Regions from separate parts of the Okibacterium fritillariae genome, predicted to be linked through region 2. Evidence: riboswitches for the same ligand, from Rfam matches in the RefSeq annotation. Region 2 holds a riboswitch; the other holds the start of a gene.
What was found. A riboswitch is a leader RNA that binds a small molecule or an ion and turns the genes downstream of it on or off. The one in region 2 is predicted to bind thiamine pyrophosphate.
Positions count from the first base shown of each region.

Region 1: linked by a shared signal. The riboswitch ahead of thiM (hydroxyethylthiazole kinase) and the one ahead of ACUWEX_RS06660 (ECF transporter S component) in region 2 are both predicted to bind thiamine pyrophosphate.

Region 1 is NZ_CP199917.1:796,469-800,877, forward strand. It holds gene ACUWEX_RS03900 (3-oxoacyl-ACP reductase) at 1-253, opposite strand, end outside; gene thiD (bifunctional hydroxymethylpyrimidine kinase/phosphomethylpyrimidine kinase) at 309-1,163, opposite strand; gene thiE (thiamine phosphate synthase) at 1,160-1,816, opposite strand; gene thiM (hydroxyethylthiazole kinase) at 1,813-2,658, opposite strand; TPP riboswitch at 2,651-2,748, opposite strand; gene ACUWEX_RS03920 (FAD-binding oxidoreductase) at 2,836-4,386, shown strand.
Region 2 is NZ_CP199917.1:1,417,738-1,422,146, reverse strand. It holds gene ACUWEX_RS06665 (ABC transporter ATP-binding protein) at 1-1,244, opposite strand, end outside; gene ACUWEX_RS06660 (ECF transporter S component) at 1,255-1,887, opposite strand; TPP riboswitch at 1,925-2,034, opposite strand; gene ACUWEX_RS06655 (hypothetical protein) at 2,079-2,429, opposite strand; gene ACUWEX_RS06650 (DNA polymerase IV) at 2,426-3,754, opposite strand; gene ACUWEX_RS06645 (TIGR03086 family metal-binding protein) at 3,952-4,409, shown strand, end outside.

The sequences.
Region 1 (4,409 bases), 620 kb from region 2:
GCGCTGCTGCGAAGAGCGCGGCCACCTCCTCGGGGGAGGTCACGTCGGCTTGCAGCGCGACGGCACGCGGGATGCTCGAGCCGGAGTTGAGCGAGCCGGCGTTGAGCGTGTCGGCGAGGGCTTCGGCGCGGGCACGCGAGGAGCGGTAGTTGACGACGACGCGGGCGCCTTCGCGGGCGAACGCGCGGGCGATGGAGTGGCCGAGGCCGCGACCGGCGCCCGTGACGAGGACGATCTGTTCGGAGAGGAGCATGAGGTTCTTTCGGGTTCGCTAGGACAGGGTGCGTGTCTGGTGTGGCGGTCAGCCGTTAGCGCGCAGCGCCGGAGGACGTCGCTGCGGCATCCGCCCAGAGGGAGTGGAAGTGGCTGATGGGGCCGTTGCCGCGGCCCACGCGGAGGTCGTCGGCGGAGCGGAGGCTGTCGAGCAGCCAGGCCTTCGACGCGACGAGGGCGGCGACCCAGTCATCGGTGCGGGCACGCTGGGTGGCGAGGGCCGAGGAGAGCGAGCATCCCGTGCCGTGGGTGTTGCGTGTGGCCGCGCGGATGCCGGGAACCTCGGCGAGCCCGCCGGTGATGCGCCCGCGCGATGCGACGTCGACGAGGGCGTCGGGGCAGTCGTCGCCGGCCAGATGCCCGCCTTTGGCGAGCACGATCGCGCCGGAACTCTCGGAGAGGCGGCGGCCCTGGTCGAGTGCCTCCGCCCAGGTCGCCGCGGTCGGTTCGCGCACCAGCACGCCTAGTTCGCTGAGGTTCGGGGTGACGAGGTCGCAGCGCTCGATGAGTCGGCGCACGGCATCCTCGGCGCGGGCATCGAGCAGACGGTCGCCGCTCGTCGCCACCATCACGGGGTCGAGCACGACGAGGGGCGGGCGGATGCGGGCGAGCCACTCGTCGACCACCGCGACCGTCGTCTCGTCGCCCAACATGCCGATCTTGACCGCGTCGATCTCGACGTCGTCGCTGACCGCGTCGAGCTGTTCGCCGAGGAACGCCGCGGGCGGGGTGTGGACCGAGCGCACGCCGCAGGTGTTCTGGGCGACGAGCGCCGTGACGACGGCCATGCCGTAGCCGCCGTTGGCCGCGATGCTCTTGAGGTCGGCCTGGATGCCCGCACCACCGGTCGGATCGGTGCCCGCGATGCTCAGCACGCGAGGGATGCTCATCGCTCCCACTCCGCTCGAAGCTCGCGGGCAGAACGCTCTGGGTCGGATGACGCACACAGAGCCGAGACGACCGCGACGCCGTCGGCCCCCGCATCCCGCAACGGGCGGAGGTCGTCGAAGCCGATGCCGCCGATCGCGACAGCCGGGAAACGGCTCAGGGTGCGGCGCTCGCCGAAACCGTGCACGCCGATGGGCTCGGGGTGGTCGGGCTTCGTGGTGGTCGCCCTGATGACCCCGATGCCCAGGTAGTCGACGACGCCATCGGGTAACGCGTTCGCGGCCTCGACCTCGACGAGTGAGGATGCGGTGAGCCCGACGATCGCCGCCTCTCCCACGATCGCGCGCACATCGACGGCGGGCAGGTCGCTCTGGCCCACGTGCACGCCGTGAACCGCGGCACCCCGGGCGCGCGCCGCGAGGAACACGTCGACGCGATCGTTCATGAGCACCTGGGCGCGGCTGTCGCACGCCTCGGCGACGGCTAGCAGAAGCTGCAGGGCTTCGGCCGCGCTGCTGTCCTTCGCGCGCACCTGCACCGTCGTGGCTCCACCCCGCACAGCGGCCTCGACCGTCGCCGCGACACCACGCTCGCCGCACAGGGCGGTGTCGGTGACGAGGTAGAGGGAGAGGTCGAGGGCGTGACGCGCGGTCACGAACGCACCGCGCGGTCGGCGACGGTTGCGGCGTCGCGGGCGTGGAGAGCGTCGATGAAGGCGACCGCGAAGGAGCCGGGCCCCGCACCCCGGGTCGCGTCGGCCGCGACTTCGGCAGCGACCGTGTAGTTCGTCACCGCGGCAACGGTGGCCTCGAAGAGGTCGCCATCGTGGGCCACGGAGAGGTAGGCGGCGATGGTCGCGCCGAGCGCGCATCCGCCGCCCGTGATGAGCGTGAGCAACTCGGTTCCGTTCGCCAGACGGGCGATGCGATCGCCGTCGGTCACGAGGTCGACCGCGCCCGAGACGGCCACGACGCTGCCGTGCGTGCGCGCGAGCATCCGTGCCGCGTCGAGGGCGTCGTCGGTGCCGGCCACCGAGTCGACGCCGCGACCACCCGCGCCCGCACCCGCCAGGGCCAAGATCTCAGACGGGTTGCCACGAATCACGCTCGGCCGCAGGGCCACGAGCTCGTGGGCCAGCTCGGTGCGCACGGGCAGCGCTCCGATGGCGACGGGGTCGAGCACCCACGGTGTGCCGGCCGCGGATGCATCGACCGCGGCCTCGCGCGCGGCATCCCGTTGCTCGGAAGTCGGGGTGCCTAGGTTGATGAGCAGACCCGACGCGATGCGCGCGAAGACGCCGGCTTCCACCGGGATATCGACCATCGCGGGGGAGGCGCCCTGGGCGAGCAGCACGTTCGCCGTGATGTTGGTCACGACGTGATTGGTGATGCACTGCACGAGCGGAGCGGTCGAACGCATCCGCTCGAGGTGCGCGCCCGGCGACAGCGGGCCGGGGTCGGTGGGCAGGGTCGTGCTGGTGCCTGGGCGAATACTCATCCGCGGACATCCCTTCGCTAGTTCTAACTAGATCAGGTTCGACGGGTGTGTTCTCAGCCCGCAGTCGTGCGGGCACCCCGTGTCACTGAGACGACTATAGCGGTCTCTTCGGGACCCGCCGCCGCGGATGGGGGAGAGGTCCTGCCGCGGACGGCGCTCGCGCAGTAGGCTCCGGTCATGGCCGAACTGACGAGGCGCCAGGCGATTCTGCTCGCCGGCGCGACGCTGATGCTCTCGGGGTGCACTGCGCCCGCGACGCCCACCGCGAGCCCCACCGCCGCGGGCACGCCGACGTCCGTGAAGACCGCGACGGCGGCCGATTGGCAGGCGTTCGCCGCGCAGCTGAAGGGCGCGCTCGTGTTGCCCGCGGATGCCGATTACGCGCAGCTCAAGCTGGTCGAGAACCCGCGGTTCGACGACGCCCAGCCGCTCGCCATTCTCGAGGCATCGAGCGCGGATGATGTGGCGGCCGCGATCACGTTCGCGACCGCGCATGCCGTGCCCCTCGCCATCCGGTCGGGCGGTCACAGCTATCCCGGATACTCGGCGGGCGGCGCGAGCGGAACCGATGTGCCGCCGTCGCTCGTGGTCGACGTGCGCCCGCTCAACCAGGTGACGGTCGCAAGCGACGGGACGGCGACCATCGGGGCCGGTGCGGCGCTCGCGTCCGTGTATGCCGCGCTCTCGGCCGAGGGTCGGGCTATCGGGGCCGGGTCGTGTGCCACCGTCGGTGTCGCCGGGCTCACCCTGGGCGGCGGTGTCGGAGTGCTCACGCGCACCTTCGGCCTGACGTGCGACCAGGTCACGGCCATCGAGATTGTCACGGCCGACGGAAAAGTCGTCACGGCGTCGGCAACCAACGAACCCGAGCTGTTCTGGGCATTGCGCGGCGGCGGTGGCGGGCACCTGGGCGTGGTGACATCGTTCACGTTCCAGACGCAGGCGGCCCCCACCGTCACCATGTTCTTCCTGTCCTGGCCGTTCGCGCAGGCCGCCGCCGTGGTCGAGGCGTGGCAGAGCTGGATGCCCCAGACCGACCCGGGCCTCTGGTCGACGTTGAAGTTGCTGGGAGGGCCCGTGAAGCATCCGACCGGCCCGGCGATCACGATGTCGGGCACCTGGTTGGGCGCACCCGGGCAGCTCGCGGCCCAGCTCGCGGGGCTCACGAACGCCGTGAAGCCCAGCACCAACACGTCGTCGACGCACGACTACGGGCAGGCCATGGCCATCTACGCCGGATGCTCGAACATCGCGGTCGCGCAGTGCAACACGGGCCCGGGCGGCAGCCTGAAACGCGAATCGTTCGGGGCGACGTCGCATATCGCGCAGGCGCCGCTCGACGCGGCCGGGATTCAGGCGCTCATCGGCCAGGCCACGGCGGCGGGCCAGGTGGGCGGCATGATCGAGGGCGGCGTGTCGATCGATGCGCTCGGCGGGCAGGTCGCGAAGCTCGGCGCCGACGATACCGCGTTCCCGTGGCGGGATGCCTTGGCCACCGTTCAATACACGGCCACGTTCGAGAACGGCGCCGATCCCGCGCCGTTCGACGCCTACGCGCGTGGGTTCCGGCAGGCGATGCAGCCGCACTGGGGCGACGGCGCTTACGTGAACTATTCGGATGCCTCGATCACCGATCCCGACACCGCCTACTTCGGCGCGAACAAGGAGCGGTTGCAGGCGGCGCGCAAGAAATACGACCCCTCGGGGCTGTTTACGCAGCCGCAGTAGGCGAGCCCTCCTCACGGCGGCCG
Region 2 (4,409 bases):
TCGGAGGGCAGCACCCGGCGCGAACGCCCGCCAGCCGCGGCACGCGGGCCCACCAGCAGGTCCTCGCGCACGGTCGGCTTGAGGATCTGGTGCTCGGGGTCTTGGAAAACCATGCCGATGCGGGTGAGGAGCTCTCGCGACCGCCAGCGGTGGGGTGAGGCATCCAGGCGGTTGTCGCCCCGGAGCAGGTCACTCGCCACGACCGAGCCGGACTGGGGAGCGAGCAGACCCGCCAGCGTGAGCGCGAGCGTGGATTTGCCGGCGCCGTTGGGGCCCTCGATGGCGAGGAGTTCGCGGTCGCGCAGCTCGAACGCGAGATCGGTCTGCACGGGATGCTGGCCGGGGCGCCCGACGGAGAGACCCGTGGCGCTGAGCAACACGCCGGCACCGGCACCAGCGGGAGGGGCTGTACCGATGGCGCCGCCAGAGGCAGAACTCGCACCCGCACCCGTTCCCGGCTGCGTGCGCCGCGCCGGCGCCTCGGGGCGCCACCCGGGCACCCATACACCCGCATCGCGCAGGCGTTCGGCGGTCGAGGCATCCCCCAACACCCGCTCGACCGAGCCATCAGCGCTGACGCCACCGTTCGGTTCGAGCACGACGACACGGTCGACGACCGAGGCCCACGTGTCGACCCGGTGCTCGATCACGACGAGCGTCGCACCCGTGCGTTCGAGCACACGCCCCACGGCATCCTGCACCTCGGCCACGCCCGCGGGATCGAGATTGGCCGTGGGCTCGTCGAGCAGCAACAAGCCCGGATGCATCGCCAGCACACCGGCCAGTGCGAGCCGCTGCTTCTGCCCACCCGACAACTGCGACGTGGGATAGTCGAGCGCCACGTGCAGGCCCACCGCATCGAGCGCCCAGGCCACCCGGCGCCAGATCTCGTCGCGATCGACGCCGAGGTTCTCGCAGCCGAACGCCACGTCGTCGCCCACGCGCGCCAGGATCACCTGCGAGTCGGGGTCTTGCAGCACGAGGCCCGCACGACCGCGGACGGCGGCGGGCAGCATCCCGTCGATGAGAAGAGAGCCCCGCGATTCGCCTTCGTCTGCGCTGTCGCCGAGAACGCCCGCCAGAGCCTGGATGAGCGTCGATTTGCCGGCGCCCGACGGCCCGAGGAGCAGCACGCGCTCCCCCGGGGCGATCGACAGGTCGAGCCCGTCGACCGCCCACGCGAGCCGACTGGCGTGCCGGAACGCCCAGCCGCGGGCCTCGACCCCGGCCGGGCGCGCCGACATCGCCTTGTCGTCAGACACGTCGAGCGGAGGCCCGTCCCGAGGCGAAGCGATCGAGCGCACCCGTGCGTGCGAGCCCCGTGGCCGCGAGCCACGGCAGCACGCCCGCGACAATGGCACCCCCGACGAGGGCCGAGATCGTGTAGACCGCGACGAAGCCGAATGCCGAGCCCGGGTACCAGAGCACCAGGTCGTTGATGGCCATGGCGAGACCGGCGCCCGCGCCCGCGAGCATGGCGACGGGCAGGTTCCAGACCCGGTAGAAGAACAGCAGGAAGATGATCTCGGCGCCGAGGCCCTGCACGATGCCGGCCTCGATGGTGAGGAATCCTCCCCATTGGGTGCCGACGAGGGCCGAGACGGCCGCCGCGACGGTCTCGACGAAGATGGCCGCGCCGGGCTTGCGGATGACGAGGGCGCCGAGCACTCCGGCGGCCACCCACAGGGTGGCGAGCGACGCCTGCAGGCCGGGGAGGAACTGGAACGGGGCGCTGATGGCGCTCCATCCGAGGCCCCAGGCCCAGAAGACGATGCCGGCGGCCACGCCGAGCACGCTGGCCACGACGATGTCGACGACCCGCCAACGGAACCGGCTGGGGGCGGCCGGGGCCTGCGGTTGGGTGAGTGTTTCGGTGCGCGTTGACACGATTCGTGCCCCTTCTATTCGGTGAATGAGGGCACGGGTAAGGAGATGAATGCCTCCCTGCGCTGGCATGATCCAGATCAGGTTCGACGGTCGAAGGTTGAGAACCTTCCTCTCAGCCCGGCTCACCGGACTCCCGTGTTGACAAAATTATAGCCCCGCGGCGAGTCGCCGCGGGGCCGAGAAAGTGAGGGCTACTTCTTGAGCGCCTTGATGATGCGCGCGAGGGCCTTGCCCGTGACCCAGATGGCCGGGATGCCGACGGCGAGCAGCGAAACGACGTTGGGCTCGAAGCGGATGCCGTCGGCCGCCTTGACGTAGGCGCCGATCGGGATGGAGGCGCCACCGCCGCCACCGCCGGAACCCGAACCGGCGACGTTCTCGTCGCCGTCTTCGATGTTCTCCCCTTCGCCGGCGCCGAAGCCGTACCAGGTCAGGGCGACGGGAATGAGGGAGCCCCCCTCGAACTCGACAGGCTCACCGTAGACGGTTGAGACGCCGAGCGATTTGAAGGAGTTGGCCAGGTCGAGAGAAAGGTTGCTCATGCCCCAAAGTTACTCTGTGGGGCTTCCCCGTCCAAGGGGTTGCGGTCAGCTTCTCGACGCGCTTGGTCGGCCCGGTGGGCGGATGCCGCGGCCGCCCGATCCCGGCCCGTGCGCGTCGTGCCGCTGAGGAGCGCCGCCGAACCGATCGCGCCCGAGCCGAACTTCTTGCGCAGCGAGTCGATCATGGTCTCGGCCTCGCGCCACTCCTCGTCGGGATCCCACAGCAGGGCGCCCGGGCCGCCTTCGGTCAGCTGCTCGGCCCGCACGCCGATGAGGCGGATGGCGCGGCCATCCGTGTGCAGCGCATCGAAGAGGTCGGTGGCCTCTTCGTAGAACCGCTTCGAGACGTTGCTCGGGTCTTCGAGCGTGCGCGATCGCGTGACGGTCGTGAAATCGGAGTAACGCACCTTGATCGACACCGTGCGGCCGGAAAGACCCGCCGCGCGCAGGCGTTGCCCCACCCGATCGGACAGGCCGAGGATCTCGCGTTTGATGCGAGCCGGGTCGCGGATGTCTTCGTCGAATGTGACCTCGTGGCCGACGCTCTTCTCGGTGGACTGCGTGACGATGCGCCGGTCGTCGACGCCGCGCGCGAGCTCATGCAGCTTGCGCCCCGTGGCCGCACCCACCGCGCGCTCGAGCACCGATAGGGGTGCCGCGGCAACGTCGCCGACCGTGCGCAGCCCCATGCGCAGCAGCGATTCTTCGGTGCGCCCGCCCACGCCCCAGAGCGCTCGAATGGGCAACGGATGCAGGAACTGCAGCGTCTCGGCCGGCGGCACGACCAGCAGGCCGTCGGGTTTGGCGGCCGACGACGCGAGCTTGGCCACGAACTTCGACCCGGCCGCGCCGACCGAGCACGTGAGGCCCGTCTCTTCGTGCACGCGGCGGCGCAGCATGCGACCGATCTCGGCGGGTGTGCCGAGCAGCCGACGCGCCCCGGCCACATCGAGGAACGCCTCGTCGATCGACAGCTTCTCGACGAGCGGCGTCGCCTCTTCGAAGATGGTCATGACGCGCTTCGAGAAGTGGCTATAGCGCGCGTGATGCGGCTCGAGGATGACGGCCTGCGGGCACAGGCGGATGGCCTTCGACACGGGCATGGCGGCCGTCACGCCGTAACGCCGGGCCTCATAGGTGGCGCTCGTCACGACCGAGCGGCCCGTCGGGTTGCCGATGATCACCGGCTTGCCCCGCAGCTCCGGGTAGTCGAGCAATTCGACCGACGCGAAGAAGGCGTCCATGTCGATGTGGAGGATGTGCGCGCCCTCGCCCGAGGCGTCGTCGTCGGAGACGCGACGCGAGAGACCATCTTGGCGGGACACACCTCATTGTCTCAGGCGCCACCGACATTCGAGGCGGGGCGCGAGAGCATCCGTGCCGGCGCCGTGCGTGCGGGCACCGCTCGGAAGCGCGGCACCGAAACCCGTTCGGCCCCCGCCCGGCCGCCGCCCGGCACTCGGGAATGGCTCGCGCGCCCGGGCGTTACAGTGGTCGGGGACACACCGACCGGGAGGCACCGATGACCGACTACGACTGGCTGGAACTGCAGCGCACCGCGCACGAAGAATTCTCGCGTCGCCTCGAACAGGTCAGCGATTGGGATGCCCCGACGCCCGACACCGACTGGAACGTGCGCCAACTCGTGCAGCACGTGATCGACGAGCAGCAGTGGGTGTCCGCACTGCTCACCGGCATGACCACGCGGCAGGCGCAGGGGTTGCTCAACCCGCTGTCTGACGACCTGAAGGCCGAGTGGCGGCAGCACTCCGAGCGGGCCACGAACGCGTGGCGGGAAGCATCCCACGACGCGCCCGTGCACCTCAGCTATGACACCGTGACCGTGCGCGAATACCTGGCCGAGCAGGTGTCGGATGTCGCGGTCCACACGTGGGATCTCGCGAAGGCAGTCGGCGCCGACGAGAAGCTCGATGACAACCTGGTCGAGGCCGTGTGGAGCGTTTTCGCGCCGCAGAAGGA